Regions from separate parts of the Pseudoalteromonas sp. M58 genome, predicted to be linked through region 1. Evidence: riboswitches for the same ligand, from Rfam matches in the RefSeq annotation. Region 1 holds a riboswitch; the other holds the start of a gene.
The links. A riboswitch is a leader RNA that binds a small molecule or an ion and turns the genes downstream of it on or off. The one in region 1 is predicted to bind cobalamin.

Region 2: it holds a riboswitch for cobalamin, as region 1 does, so the genes downstream of both, AAGD16_RS12695 (ABC transporter ATP-binding protein) here and AAGD16_RS04010 (TonB-dependent receptor domain-containing protein) in region 1, are expected to answer to the same signal.

What each region holds. Positions count from the first base shown of each region.
Region 1 is NZ_CP152390.1:862,494-870,339, reverse strand. Features, by position in the region: gene AAGD16_RS04020 (efflux RND transporter permease subunit) at 1-2,669, shown strand, start outside; gene msrA (peptide-methionine (S)-S-oxide reductase MsrA) at 2,746-3,282, shown strand; gene AAGD16_RS04010 (TonB-dependent receptor domain-containing protein) at 3,349-5,199, opposite strand; cobalamin riboswitch at 5,236-5,401, opposite strand; gene AAGD16_RS04005 (YajQ family cyclic di-GMP-binding protein) at 5,634-6,116, opposite strand; gene AAGD16_RS04000 (VanZ family protein) at 6,268-6,618, shown strand; gene AAGD16_RS03995 (ketopantoate reductase family protein) at 6,611-7,513, shown strand; gene thiI (tRNA uracil 4-sulfurtransferase ThiI) at 7,805-7,846, opposite strand, start outside.
Region 2 is NZ_CP152390.1:2,750,349-2,758,194, forward strand. Features, by position in the region: gene AAGD16_RS12685 (cobyric acid synthase) at 1-710, opposite strand, end outside; gene AAGD16_RS12690 (iron ABC transporter permease) at 710-1,720, opposite strand; gene AAGD16_RS12695 (ABC transporter ATP-binding protein) at 1,722-2,534, opposite strand; cobalamin riboswitch at 2,613-2,737, opposite strand; gene AAGD16_RS12700 (porin) at 2,799-3,728, opposite strand; gene AAGD16_RS12705 (LysR family transcriptional regulator) at 3,892-4,761, opposite strand; gene AAGD16_RS12710 (DUF413 domain-containing protein) at 4,851-5,225, shown strand; gene AAGD16_RS12715 (diguanylate cyclase) at 5,312-6,544, shown strand; gene rarD (EamA family transporter RarD) at 6,550-7,470, opposite strand; gene AAGD16_RS12725 (thioesterase family protein) at 7,522-7,846, opposite strand, start outside.

The DNA.
Region 1 (7,846 bases):
ACAGCGAAACCATGGATTCATTGCAACTTTCTGATTATGCACAGCGTTTTATTGTAGATCGATTAGCCGTTGTTGATGGCGTATCGAATGTGCGCATTGGGGGGGAGCGAAAGTATGCCATGAAAGTATGGCTTAACCGCCAAGCGATGGCCGCCCGTGGTATTACCTCCAGTGATATTGAGCAAACACTGCGTAGTGAAAATGTAGAACTTCCGGCCGGTGAAATTGAATCAGTTGATCGTGATTTTACCGTTCGCACTGCCCGCAGCTATAAAAACCAACGTGATTTTCAAAACCTAGTTATTAAACGAGGTGAAGATGGTTATTTAGTGCGTCTAGGCGAAGTGGCTGACGTAAAACTAGAAGCCGCCGATGATGAAAGTTTATTCCGAGGTAATGGCCGTAATATGATTGGTATGGGTATTGTTAAACAAGCCAAAGCCAATACCCTAACTGTGGTTGATAACGCCCGCAGTGAACTGGAAAAAATAAAACGTAATTTACCTGAAGGCACCACCATAGAAGACAGTTATGATTCTTCGGTATTTATTAAAGAGTCAATTAATGAGGTTTATAAAACTTTAGCAATTTCTATGGGGTTAGTCGTGCTTATTATCTTTATATTTTTAGGTAACATTCGCGCCACTCTTATTCCCGCGGTCACAGTACCGGTCGCCCTAGTCAGTAGTTTCATGTTTTTATTAGCAATGGGTTATTCAATTAACTTATTAACTCTACTAGCACTGGTGTTAGCAATAGGCTTAGTGGTCGATGATGCCATTGTAATGCTAGAGAATATTCACCGCCGTATTGAACTTGGTGAACCGCCTTTATTGGCAGCTTATCGCGGCGCACGTGAGGTGGGCTTTGCAATTATAGCCACCACCTTAGTGCTTATATCCGTGTTTGTACCATTAGTGTTTATGGAAGGACGAATTGGCGCACTATTTACAGAGTTTGCTATGGCAGTAAGTGCTGCCGTGTTTTTCTCTAGTATCACTGCGTTGACACTCTCTCCGGCGCTGTGTTCAAAAGTGTTAAAGGCCTCTGAAAAAGAAAGTAAGTTTAGCCAAGTTATGGACCGTTTTTTTACTAAATTAGAAAATGGATACCGTAACGCTTTAGCGTCAAACATGACCCGTAAATGGGGCTTAATGCTGAGCTTAGTTTTGGCTGGGTTTGTTAGTTATTCATTATTTTTACAAATACCTTCAGAGCTCACGCCAAAAGAAGATCGTGGCACCTTCTTTGTGCTTATGAATGGCCCTGAAGGGGCAAGTTATGAAAATAACGCAGCTAATATGGCAAAAATTGAAGAGCGCTTGATGCCTTATTCTGAATCTGGCGAACTAAGTCGAGTGCTTGTTCGAGTCCCAGGCTGGGGTGGCAGTGGCGGCGTGGCTATTGTTGGCATGGCTGACTGGGATAAGCGCAAACGCTCAACATGGGAAGTCATGGATGAAATAAGCGGCAAAATGCAAGAGGTCACCGACGTTCGTGCATTTGCTATTATGCGCCGTGGTATTGGCGGAGGTGGTTCATCTCGCCCTATTGAATTTGTTTTGCAAGGTAATGATTATGCTCAACTTGCCGATTGGCGAGATAGAATTATTAAACGCGCTGAGAAAAACCCTGGATTAGTGCGTATTGATCATGATTATAAAGAAACCTTCCCTCAGTTTTTAGTCAGTATTGATAAAAATAAAGCCGCTGATTTAGGCGTATCAGTCTCTGATGTGGGTCGTACACTTGAAACCATGCTTGGCCAACGCCGTGTAACCACCTTTATTGACCGCGGTGAAGAATACGATGTAATTTTAAAGGGCACAAAACAAGACTTTGCCAACCCGACTGATATTTCAAATATTTACCTAAAATCACGTAGCGGAGAACTTGTTCCTCTTGATAGCCTTATTAGCTTAAAAGAAGAAGCCACCGCCTCGCGTTTAAACCGCTATAACCGAATGCGTGCAATTACTTTAAGTGCCAACCTCGCAGATGGTTACACGCTAGAACAAGCACTAAACTTTTTAAACAAGGTTGCCACAGAGGAAAACGACATTGATGGTGCCATTGACTATAAAGGTGAGTCGCAATTGTTTTATGAAGGTGCCTCAGCCATGACCTATGTGTTTGTGCTGGCATTAACCGTGACCTTTTTAGTACTGGCAGCTCAGTTTGAAAGTTTTATGCATCCATTTGTTATTATGTTAACTGTGCCACTTGGTTTAATGGGTGCCATGTTTGGGCTGTGGAGTATGGGGTTAACGCTTAATATATACAGCCAAATAGGTATTGTTATGCTCATTGGGTTAAGTGCTAAAAACGGTATACTGATTGTTGAATTTACCAACCAGTTACGTGATAAAGGCGTAGAATTTAGTGAGGCCATTTTACAAGCGGCTACACAGCGTTTACGCCCTATTATTATGACTTCCCTAACAACGGTTATGAGTGCCGTACCTTTGGTGTTGGCTTCCGGTCCAGGCTCGGAAAGTAGAATGGTAATTGGTGTGGTGGTATTTACTGGCGTAACGGTGGCAACCATACTAACTCTGTTTGTGGTGCCAGCCGCTTATTACGCACTAGCGCGAAATACACAATCACCTGAGTTTTTACAACAAAAACTTGATAAGCAAGCCGCTGAAAAACCGCTTAAAGAGATCTAAGTTACTCAGAGCGTCGTAACTAGATGTTACGGCGCTTTATTCAGTGCACATATCCCTAACAATTGAGGAAGTACTTATGAGTTCGACCACACAAGTAGCAACACTCGGCGGCGGCTGTTTTTGGTGTATTGATGCAGCATTTAGGCGTGTAAAAGGTGTACTCAGTGTTTGCTCTGGTTATACTGGTGGACATACTGATAACCCAACTTACAAAACTATTTGCACTGGTAACAGTGGCCATGCAGAGGTAATTAAGGTTGAATTTGATGCCAGTGTTATCAGCTTTGAAACCTTACTCGCGATGTTTTTTACCCTACACGATGCCACACAACTAAATCGCCAAGGTAACGATATAGGCACTCAATACCGCAGCGTTGTGTATTATCATAATGAGCAACAACAAGTACAAACACAGGCAGTTATTGCAGAGCTGCAAAGTCATGTTAGCGAACCTATAGTGACTGAGGTGAGCCCAGCAACCACTTTTTACCCCGCAGAGCACTACCATCAGGACTATTACAATGAAAATCCTGAGCAGGGCTATTGCAGTATTTTAATTGCACCCAAATTACATAAGTTTGAAACCGAATTTAGCGAGTTTTTATCGGAATAAAGTGCTTTTAATAAATAGCCCAGCAATAAGCTGGGCTATTTGTTCCTTGGCAACTAGGATAAGTGACTAAAACTGATAATTTGCCCCTACAAAGAAAGTTCTTCCTGCGCTGTTATAACCTAATAGCTTACCACTGGCAGCAAAGCCCGTCGCAGCAGTAAAATATTCTTTATCAGTAATATTCTCTATTCGAGCAGCTAACGACAAATTATCTAGCAACTGGTAATTGGCTGCTATATTAAATACCGTATAAGCAGCGAGCTCCGAGTCATAATACGCAATCGAAGGACGCGATGAGCGATATTGCATATCCAAGCTGGCATCAAAATCACCCCATGTTTTAGCGAGTTGATAATTAAACGATTCAGAAGGTCTACGTGGTAAATCGGTATTCGTTTTTTCATCTGTAGCGTCTAAAAAGCTAAAATTAACCGAGTGTTCAAAGCCTAGCGCTGAAAACTCTGCCGACAGCTCAAATCCCTGCATAGATACTTTATCTATGTTAGTGGCAATATATTTACCTGAGTCTGCATCATAATTATTACTAATCAAATTATTGATACGGTTATCGAAAATAGCAATATCATAACGGCCCCATTGGGTTTCTAAAGTTATACCAAGCTCATTATTTAAGGCTTCTTCAGGTTTAATATTATTGTTTGGTAAATAGTACGGGCTGTTAGTCACAAACGCATTGATTAACGAAGGAGCTCTAAATGCAGTACCGTGATTTAAACGTAGTGTTACATAGTTATTTGCTTTGTAACCAAGTCCTGTACTGTAAGTGTTTGCACGGCCATGGAAGTCATAATCATCGGTTCTAACAACCGCATTTGCTAACCATTTGTTATGGCTATAAAACGCGCCTATAAACAACGCCTTATTATCGCGTTTTTCTTCTGATGACGTTGCTGACGAGTTTGATAAATCCTCAGATAAATAATTAAAGCCACCCGATATATCAAGTTCTTCAGTAAGGGTATAAAGCCCTCGATATTCAAACTCAACACGCTCTGTGCTATACACTTGCTGCACATCGGTACCTGTTTGGGTATTTTCTTCTTGCGAAACGCTCACCGAAGTACTTTGGCTATATATATCTGAGGCTTTGTTCCAGCCTAGCTTAGCGGTGTAATTTTCAAAGTCGTAGGCATCGTTACCCCATGCATTATCATATTGTGCTTCGCCTTCGCTATACTGAGATTGCAGGCTCAATTGGCCTAGTTCAGCAAGCTCATAAGCTAAATTAAAGCCAATGTTTTTATTTTTGTAGCCATCATCATCATGATCTTTTGTGTACTCAGCCGCTGGATCTTTGCCAGTAACATCAAAACCATCCGTCTCTTCGTAGCCTAAATTATAATTAAAGCTAAGCGCCTCTTTTACAAGCCCACCAGCAAGCTGATAATTACTGTAGCTATGGCTGCCTAAAGTAGCCGAAAGCGAGTTATTTGAGGCTTTACGGGTGATAATATTAATTACTCCGGCTACCGCATCAGAGCCATAAATAGCAGCTCTTGCCCCTTTAATAACTTCAACACGCTCGATACTGTTAACTGGAATATTCGTCAGTGACACACTACCTGAACTTGCATCGCTCACTCTTACACCATCAACCAGTACTAAGGTATATTTAGCGCTGGCCCCGCGAACAAATATATCTGCCTTTTGACCTAAACCGCCGTTACGGACAATATCTATCCCAGCTATGGTATTTAATATTGCAGGTAAGTCTCGATAATTCGCTTTTTCAATATCTGCGCGGTCGATAACTGCCACACTTGCTAATACATCATTTATAGGTTGTTCAAATTTATTAGCGGTTACTGTTATTGTTTCGATTGATTGTTCTGCAGCAGATACAGAAATAGATAGTACAGCCGAAATGGCCACACCCAGTGCGGTTTTATTTAACATCATGTCCCCTATCTTTGCCCACCGCAAAGATGTTAGTAAGTAAGATTAAATCAAGGCCGGTCTCCGGACTCAGTTACCATAATTTAATACAGCATAACTTTACCGTTGCGGGGGCAGTGTTGGGATTGACTTCATCAATGAAAACGCACCAACTTCCCGATTATCCTACTAAAAAAATCACACCATTGAAGTGTTTAGCAAGCACCTTGAAAATAGGCTGCTATTGTTATCTGTTTACTAAAAAAAGTCAACGGACGTCTAAACATCTAAAAATCCAAAGATTCAAGATTCAGGGTTCGGGGTTCGGGGTTCGGGGTTCGGGGTTCGGTAATTATCATAGTTCCAAAAATAAAAAGCCAAACAATATAACTTGTTTGGCTTTATACGCATTCCTTTGAGCTCAGCACCTATACAGCCATGCTCGAGGCAATAAATTAATCGCGGAAGTTTTTAAACTGAAATGGTTGACCTAAATCTGCCGTGCGTACAACTTGCATAGCCGCTTGTAAGTCATCACGCTTTTTACCTGTTACGCGAACTTCTTCACCTTGAATGGCCGCTTGTACTTTTACTTTAGAGTCTTTGATGGCTTTTACTACTTTTTTAGCCATGTCTTTTTCGATACCCTGTTTAAGTGCAACGTTACGAAAAACATTTTTGCCCGCACGAGAAATATCTTGTAGCTCTAAGCTTGCAACATCCATCCCACGTTTAGAGATTTTACTCGCTAAAATATCAAATAACTGCATTACCTGAGCATCTGCTTCAGCTTTTAATTTAATTGTTTTATCGTTTAGCTCTATTGATGCATCAACGCCTCTAAAATCAAATCGCGTTTCTAGTTCACGGTTGGCGTTATCAACCGCATTTTTTGCTTCGTTCATTTCTACTTCAGATACAATATCAAATGAAGGCATAGCGTTCTCCTAACTATCTAATCTTAATTTTATGCCGCAATTATAACGTTAAAATGATAAATCTTTACATTTTTCTGCATTTTGTTCAGGTGCGATACTAAATTAGTTTGATATACTGAGGCTTCTTTTTTATACGATTTTAGGAATTTTCGTGACAAGGCGTGTTTACCAAGCAATTTTTTTAATTAGTATTGTTGCGTTTACCTTCTTATTTGCTAAAGAGGTAAAGGGCGCGGCAAACTTATTTCCGCATGTTGATAAAGTAGCGCATTTTGGTATCTTCTTTTTACTTGCCATTATTATGGATAAAGCGTTTAAACTCCCATTATATGCACAAATACTATTACTCGCTGGTTACGGTGCAGCAATAGAAATTATGCAAGATAGCCTTCCTTACAGACAAGCATCACTGGCCGATTTTGTTGCCGATTTTATTGGTGCAGCGAGCTACTTTTTAGCTAAAGCCCTGTTAACACTGCGTAAAAAGAAGCATTATGGCTAACATACTTGTTGTAGGTGATGGCGCTATTGGCTTGTTATTTAGCCATTTTTTAGCCAAGCATCACGCTATATATATACTTACTCGAAAAGGCACAGTTAATACTCGCTTTTACAGTCACAGTAACGCTGCGTCTGAAAAAATTAACGCCACTTTTATCTCACAAGAGCAGTTATCTCAAACTCCTGAATTTGATATTGTTTTATTCACGGTAAAAGCGTTTGCAGTGCAACAAGCCTATGCTCAAGTAAAACCTTATCTAGGCAATAATACCCATATTATACTGAGTCATAATGGCATGGGTAATGTTGAACAATTAAATGAACAACTAACAAAGCAGCAGTCGTTGTACTTTTTAACCACCAGCATAGCTGGATTTAAGTCAAACCCTAATATTGTGCAGCATACCGGAAACGGGCAAAGTGTATTAGGGGGCTATAATCAACTAGCTATTCAAAATATTCAACAGCTTAGTGCGCAATTACACACTATTCCGCAGTTAATTGTCAGTAACAATATTGAACAACTACGGTTTGAAAAGCTACTGGTTAATATTGCAATAAATCCATTAACCGCTCACCACAATATAAAAAATGGTCAGTTACGTGCACCGCAATACAGTAGTGCAATTATTAATTTATTAGCTGAGGCGTGCCACATTGCAACCGCGCTAAAACTCAATATTAAGCTTATAGATGCCCTAGAGCGGGCTTACAAAGTAATGAGTTTAACTGCCGAAAATTACTCTTCGATGCATCAAGATGTAATGCACAATAGACAAACAGAGATCATGGCTATTTGTGGCTATATAAGTGAGCAAGGAAAACTACACCATATTGCAACACCTTATAATGACGCCTTACTTGCTGAAATTTTGGCAAAAAAAAGCGCGGAATAAATCCGCGCATTTAGGGTCTGTTGACCTTTCAAGGTTAAATTTGCAGCAGTCTGTTTGGTATTTAGGTAAGGCAGAGCCTATGTGGTGTGGTTATTCCCCATAAATAGGCGATAACGCAGCATCAATGCCAAACAGGCGCTGCCCGAAGGGTTCTGCCTAGGGGCGATTTACTCTTTGTTGCTCGATTTTTACTTAGCCCACTAGGTTACAAACCTCGCGCCGCGATTAAACCGCCCCTAGTTTGAACAAATTATAATCCGCAAAGGTCAACAGACCCAATATCTTAAGCCATCAAGGACGATATACTTTTACGGTGTTAAAGCCTTCTTCGTG
Region 2 (7,846 bases), 1.5 Mb from region 1:
ACAGCATCTTCTGCATCAAGTGCTAAATCGTGCAAGTAAGGTAATACCCCTAATACAGGTTTACCGGTGTACTCCTCGAGCCAATCTAGCCCACCTTGTAATAAACTAATATCACCACGAAAACGGTTAATCACAAAGCCTTTTACTCGTGCTTGCTCAGACTCGCTTAATAACGCCAAAGTCCCGACTAAGTGCGCAAATACTCCTCCTTTATCAATATCGGCAATAATAATAACAGGGCAATCCACTTGCTCGGCGTACCCCATATTTGCAATATCGTTTGCGCGTAAATTAATTTCGGCTGGGCTGCCAGCCCCTTCTACCAGTAATAAATCAAAGCGTTTAGCTAAACGCTTATGCGAGGTTAATACCGCATCCATAGCCACTTTTTTGTAGTCATGGTAAGCATCGGCTTCCATATTGCTGATAGCTCTACCATGAATAATAACTTGTGCGCCGGTATCACTATTGGGTTTGAGTAATATAGGGTTAAAGTCGATTTCAGGTTCAACTTTTGCGGCTATGGCTTGTAATGCTTGGGCTCTGCCAATTTCGCCACCATCGTGCGTTACGGCGCTATTAAGTGCCATATTTTGTGGTTTAAACGGTGCAACATTAACCCCTTGGTTAGCAAACACTCTGCAAAGTGCTGCCACTAAGGTGCTTTTACCCGCATCGGAGGTGGTACCTTGTACCATTAATGTTTTCATTATTTACCCACCAGCTGGCGCTTACGAAAATACAAGATACTTAAAAAGAATAGACTACCAATAGCCGCCGTGATCACCCCTATTGGCAGCTCTTGGTTAGCGAGTAATGAACGTGCCAGTACATCGACCCATACCATAAATATGCCCCCGACTAATCCGGTCATTAATAATCCAACGCTGCTGCCTTGAGAGATAAAAAAGCGCACTATGTGCGGCACCATTAAGCCAACAAAGCCAATTCCGCCACACATAGCAACCAATACGGCTGTGATCAATGAGCTTAAAATAAGCATTAAAATTCGAAAGCGATGCACCCGTACACCAAGCGTTGTTGCGCTTTCATCACCTAACAACATGGCATTAAGTTGGCGTCTAAAACCTAACATAATGACTGTACATGTAATGATGACCAAGGCAGGTAATAACAGTGACGGCCATTGCGCCCTAGCAAAACTTCCCAAAGTCCAAAATAAAATAGCCGCGACGGCCTGTGGATCGCTCCAATAAAGTAACAAACTGGTAAAGGCGCTAAATAAAAATGATAAGGCCACCCCAGCCAATAACATCGACTCAACTTGGGCGTTGCGTTGACTGCCAGCAATTAAAATTAATAACCCCATTGCTACTAAACTGCCAATTAAGGCTGCTGCTGATAGCGCAATGCCTGCGCCTATTCCAACAAAAGCCATTAATACTACGACTCCTAATGATGCTCCCGACGAAATACCAAACAAATAAGGGTCAGCCAATGGATTACGAGTAACTGTTTGTAATATCAATCCAGCAATCGCTAAACCGCTGCCGGCCAAAAAAGCCAATAACGTACGTGGCATTCTTAATTCAATAATAATGCGGCTGGTAAATGAGGCCTCGCTTGAAAAAGTTAAGCTATGGTATACATCTGCGAGCGAGGTAGGGGCAGCACCAAAGCTCAATGCCACAAATAAACTAAATACAGCGCATAGCAGTGCAATAATTAACGCCACACCATGGTTAGACATAATCGCCATGTTATTGGTATCCATAATAATAGGTAATATGGGGAATAGACTCGCCATTGGACGCTGTTTGAGGGTGAGTATTAACTTGCGCGCAAACACCAAAAACCTCATCAAGCATTTGCTCGGTGATCACCCCATTAGGCTTTCCCGCGCTAGCGATTTCTCCGTTTTTAATAACCACTAACTCATCGCACATGGCTGCCGCTAAATTTAAATCATGAAATGAAGCAAACACAGTAATGCCCAAAGATTTAGCCAGCTCCATTAATTGAATTTGATATTTAACATCAAGGTGGCTTGTGGGTTCATCCATAATGAGTAGCTGTGGTTGCTGCACAATCGCTCTGGCAATAAGCGCTCGTTGCTTTTCACCGCCAGATAGTGAGTCAAATGACTGATTGCTATGAGATTCAAGCCCAACACGACTAATAGCCTGCGCTATTTTTTGTTTATCTGCTTGGGTGGTCGAGCTGAATAGCGTTTTATGTGGGGTAAGCCCTAGAGCTACAACATCGAATAACGAGAGATTAAATTGCGACGGTGTTTCTTGTAGCACTACCGCAACTTGCTTAGCATAGTCTTCGCTTTTTAGCTGCCAAATATCGGTATCGTTAAATTTAACGTCGCCCGCTGATGGCTTATTAAATCGATATAAGCACCGCAGTAAACTCGACTTTCCTGCCCCATTAGGGCCAATTAAACCAATAAATTTACCACGCTCAATGCTCACATTAATGTGCTTAAGAATTAATGTATTGTCCACTCGCCAAGAAACGTTGTTAACGGTTAAAAGCGGTAAGTTTAAAGAGGTGTGAGTGTGCAAAAAATTATCCTAGGCAGGGAAACACCCACACTCAGTACTAATACGTACCAAAAAGAAAATGAGTTAACCCGCTCGTTATATGAAGTTTTAAGGCATTTGTATCTGACTTACAGTAAAACTGATCACAGTTACGGGAATAGTTGAGGAGTTACACCTCATTCCAAATGCTTGGCTATTATGCGCAGATAAGTAAATAATTTAAAGCAAAAAAAAACCGCACTCAACTGAGTGCGGTTAAAAGGGAGTGTTTTAACTAAGGTTTAGTTAAAACTTATATTCCATACCTAAACCTAGGTAATCTTGGTCAACGTTGTTGTCCATATCAAAGCTTGAGTAAAAACCAAATACTTTAAGGTTTTTGTTTAGCTTATGGTCAACACCTACCGATACCGCGCTTTTATCATCGCTGTCATCAAAATCCATTGTTTGGTATTGCACTTTGAAAGTGTTGCTACCCATAAGATAAGCTGCATTCACTAAGTAACCGTCAGCCTCAGCGCTGCCATCTACTTTTTCTTGTGTTTGGTACATTGCGCCAAGTCTAAAATCTTCAATTTTACCTTGAACTGTTGCACGCACTACATCGTAACCATTGACTTCGCTATCAGCAGCAATGGCAGCATATACTGCGCTCTTTTTAAGGCCTGCATCACCGTAAGTTAACGCCACTGAGTAGCCATTTTTGGCATCTACGTCGTCTTCTGCAATAAATGACGCTAATACTTTAAAACCTTCATATGAGTTTGAAGCATAAGATACTGAGTTACCTAAACGATTTTCACCTTTAAAGGTATTTTTTATATCACCTTCAAGATCGTTGAAAAGATCTAGTTTCCCCTGCGCTTGCTTAAGCGCGGTATCATTTCGGCCTATCACAACCTGACCAAATCCGCCTTTAAAGCCCACATATTGATTACGCGCTGAAATATTGTCGTCATCACCTTTAGAATCGGCATCAGACACATCGACCTGAAATTCAAACTTATAAACCGCTTCTAAACCATCTGAAATTTTTTCAGACCCTTTAAGTCCGAAACGAGATGCATTACTTTTAATTTCAGTAAACGATCCTTCACCATCGTCAGATGATTGAACGGTTACATTTGCTTTACCGTAAATATCTACCTCTGCAAGTGCATTAAAAGATAAACCACTAAGTAGGGCTAAGCATAAGCTCGATTTTGCAAATTTCATGTTATTTCCTCGATAATCACAATAGACTAATTTTTAAAACAGCAGCAGTGTGTCACCACTAAATGACAAAAATATTACAAAGGACACATTTTTGTCTTTTTAAGTTAATAAAACTGCATTAAATCTGAAATCAAAATAACATGTAAAATAAACTGCCTACCGACTACTTACTTTGTTTCAATAAACTCGGTGTCATTTGCGACAACAAATTAACCAAGGTTTCTATTAACTCTTTCTGTTCGTTATCTCTATGATAGGCAACAAATACATCTCTTGAGGTATTTTCTACCCCTTTTACATGAAAAAGTTCGCCTTTTTCTAAATGATCTTTAACTAATACCTGTGGAATAAACGCACTACCGCCACATTGCAGTATTAAATCAAGCGCTATACGCCCTGTACTGGTTCTAAAATAAGGCGGTGTTTTACCGGTAAACTGACGCGCATGCCAAAGAGAAAACGTGGTTCCCCAATCAACATACACATATTGATTATCAAAAAAGTTATCACTGGTTGCCGTATCGTAACCACTCACCGGAATAATAGGCAGTTCACAAATACGTTCAACCACAAGTTCATCAACTTTAGGGGGATCAAATAAAATAGCTAAATCAAGCGTGCGCTCCAACAATAAGCGAGTGCTTTCTTGTTGCGCTTTCACTTCTGCCACCAGCGATACACCAGGCATCGCCGATACAATATTTGTAATACCAAACTGTAAAAATGCATCCCAAATATTAGGCGTACCTGCTAGGCTAATTTGCTTATGCATATTATCTGCAAGTGCAACATCCACTTTGGCTCTTTGCATGCCGGTAATAATCATTTGCGCATGCGGTAACAAGCGCTCACCTGGGGCGGTGAGTTGAATGTTATTACGCTGACGAATAAATAAATTTACGCCTAAGCCCTGCTCTAATTGGCGAATTCTAAAACTCACCGCAGACTGCGTTATATATAGGTTTTCTGCTGCTTTACCAAAATGGCGAGTTCGCACCACTTCAACAAATGTTTTTAATAAATCTATGTCCAATTTTTTATCCTCACGATAAAAATTTTTTGTTTAAAAAAATAGCGATTATGTCCCATACTCCAGCTAATAATTGGTATGAGGGTACAGCTATGAGCAATGATATTTCACTACTTCGTCAAGCATTCGTAAGTCAACGTCAATTTTATGATGACCAAAACTTTCCACGCGGATTTAGCCGCAGCGGACACTTTACCCTGTTAGAGGCAAGTATTTTAGAACAGCACGGTGTTGTTTTAAAAAGCCTGTATAACAAAACAGTTGAGCCACAAAACGAACATCAGCAACAGTTTGTAAATGCTGTCAGTGGCATAATAGAGCCAAGTAACCCAATTGAGCGAGCATGGGTTAAATATTTAAAGCTAACAACCTGCAAAACAAAATTCCATACATTATTTGGACGCTCAAAAATTTCAGGGCCAACACCAATAAGCCAAGATTATTATTCTGAGGCAGACAATATATAAGTCACTACAATAGTTGCTTTTTGGCGTTTTAGCAGTTACAACTTGTATAAGCAAACACTTTTGCAAAATTTAAACAAGGCTGTTACTTGACGCACAGAATACTTATTGTTGAAGACACTCCTACTATTGCGCGAGTGCAAAAGCATATCGCGCAAAAAGTCGGCTACGAGGTTGATATTGCTCAATCCTTGGCTGAGACTAAAGAGCTTATAAGTAAGCACCATTACTTTTGCGCAGTGGTCGACTTTATATTACCTGACGCGCCACAAGGTGAAGCGGTTCCATGCACCATTGCAGCAGATATTCCTACCATAGTGATGACAGGCAATATCGATAAGCATACACGTGATACAGTTGAAAAATACCCCATTATTGATTACATCATCAAAAGCAATAAACAAGCCTACGAGTATTTAGAGAAGCAGCTTTACCGCCTACCTCGCAATAAGCATATAAAAGTATTGGTTGTTGATGACTCTGCGTCAACACGCCAATACATATGTAGTTTATTAACACGTCACAAATATCAAATATTACAAGCAGCCGATGGCCTAGAGGCGCTTAAAGAGCTTGAAAGCACCCCCGATATTTCTGTGATTATTACCGACAAAGAAATGCCTAATATGGGCGGTATTGAGCTGTGTAATGAAATTAGACGCATTTATAGTAATAACGAAAAAGCCATTATTGGTATTTCAGGCGCTACTTCGTCTAATTTATCTGCCTTATTTTTAAAAAATGGAGCAAATGACTATTTATACAAACCATTTAACAGTGAAGAATTTTACTGCCGGTTAAGCCAAAACGTCGATATGCTAGAGCATATCGAAACTATAAAACGACAAGCCAATACAGATTACTTAACTAAACTCCCTAATCGTCGTTACTTTTTTGAAGAGGCTAACAAGTCATTAAAGCAGTTTAAAAAAGCAAAAGCACCAGCCATGTTAGCTATGCTTGATATTGACCATTTTAAAGCTATTAACGATACCTATGGCCATGATGCCGGAGATGAAGTGCTTAAAGGGCTCGCTGTATGCTTTAATAAATATTTTGAAAACCAATTGGTTGCCCGTTTAGGCGGAGAAGAATTTGCGGTATTTTTTACTGAACTGACCGAGCAAGAAGCGCTAAAACGACTAGACAGTTTTCGATTATTTATTGAGCTTAATAGCCATGAGTTTAGCCAAGCACAAATCAAGTTTACGCTGTCGATAGGCTTCAGCCACAGTGAAACCTATCAAATTGACGAACTATTAAAACAAGCCGACTTAAAGCTCTACAAAGCTAAAGAGTCGGGTCGTAATAAAGTGGTTTAGTTTAACTAAACCACACCTGAGGCTACAATGGCTGCTTTTCTGCGTTTACGCGACTGATGGTATGAATCCCAACTAAAAATAGCCAGTGCACTCCAAATACACGCAAAGGTAATTACACGCTCAGCATCAAACACTTCACCATAAAACACCACTGCTAAAATAAACATTAAGCTAGGCCCTATGTACTGAAAAAACCCAAGCGTAGTGTATTGCAATCGCTTAGCCGCGCCGGTAAAACACAGCAATGGCAGTGTAGTCACTATACCTGCACTTACTAATAGCACATTAGTTAGCCAATCATTCGCTGGTAAATTAGACGTTTCAGTCGGCACCATTAACCACCAATAGGTCAGTGCCACCGGTAATAATATTAATGCCTCAATTAAAATCCCAGGCAGGGCATCAACCTGTAGTTTTTTACGTAATAGGCCATATAACGCAAAAGAAGTCGCTAACGAAAATGCCACAACCGGAAATGAACCAAAACTAATTAACTGTAATAAAACACCTGTAAAAGCCAAGGCAACAGCAGCTCCTTGCAACTTACGTAACCGCTCGTTTAAAAACACCATACCAAGTAATACATTTAACAAAGGATTGATATAGTAGCCTAAGCTGGCATCTAGCATGTGGTTGTTATTAATAGCCCATATAAACAACCCCCAGTTAAACCCCAATAAGGTCGAGGTAACAACTAGCATCAGAATTAATTTAGGTTGGATTAAAATGCGTTTAATTTTATCCCAGTAGTTGAGCACACTCACCACCAAAATAAGAAACATCACTGACCAAATAACACGATGCATTAAAATTTCAAATGCTGATACATGTTGGATCATCTTAAAATAAATGGGTGCTAGGCCCCACATAAAAAAGGCGAGGCAGGCAAAAATGGCGCCCTTTCGCTGCTCGGTATCAATCGACATAGTAACCACTTGATGATTTAAAAGGCCGTAAGTTTAACCCCCTCTCACTTTTTAGCCAACTAAATACGTGCCCGTTCCAAACGCTATTTGTACCGACTGTTCGTTATGTAACTCCATTCGGCACACACACACTTTATTTCCTGAACGAATAAGTGTGGCGCTGGCAATAAATACCTCCCCTTTACCTGGGCGTAAATAATCAGTACGTAAATCTATGGTGCCCAGTGTTGCTAACTTTTTATGCACACTCGGTAAGTCGGCATCGTCTAGTTTTCCTATTACACTTGCTGCAGCAAGCATTCCGCCTACATTGTCGAGCACCGCAGAAATCACTCCACCGTGAAGAATCTTTTGCGCCGGATTACCAATTAATACG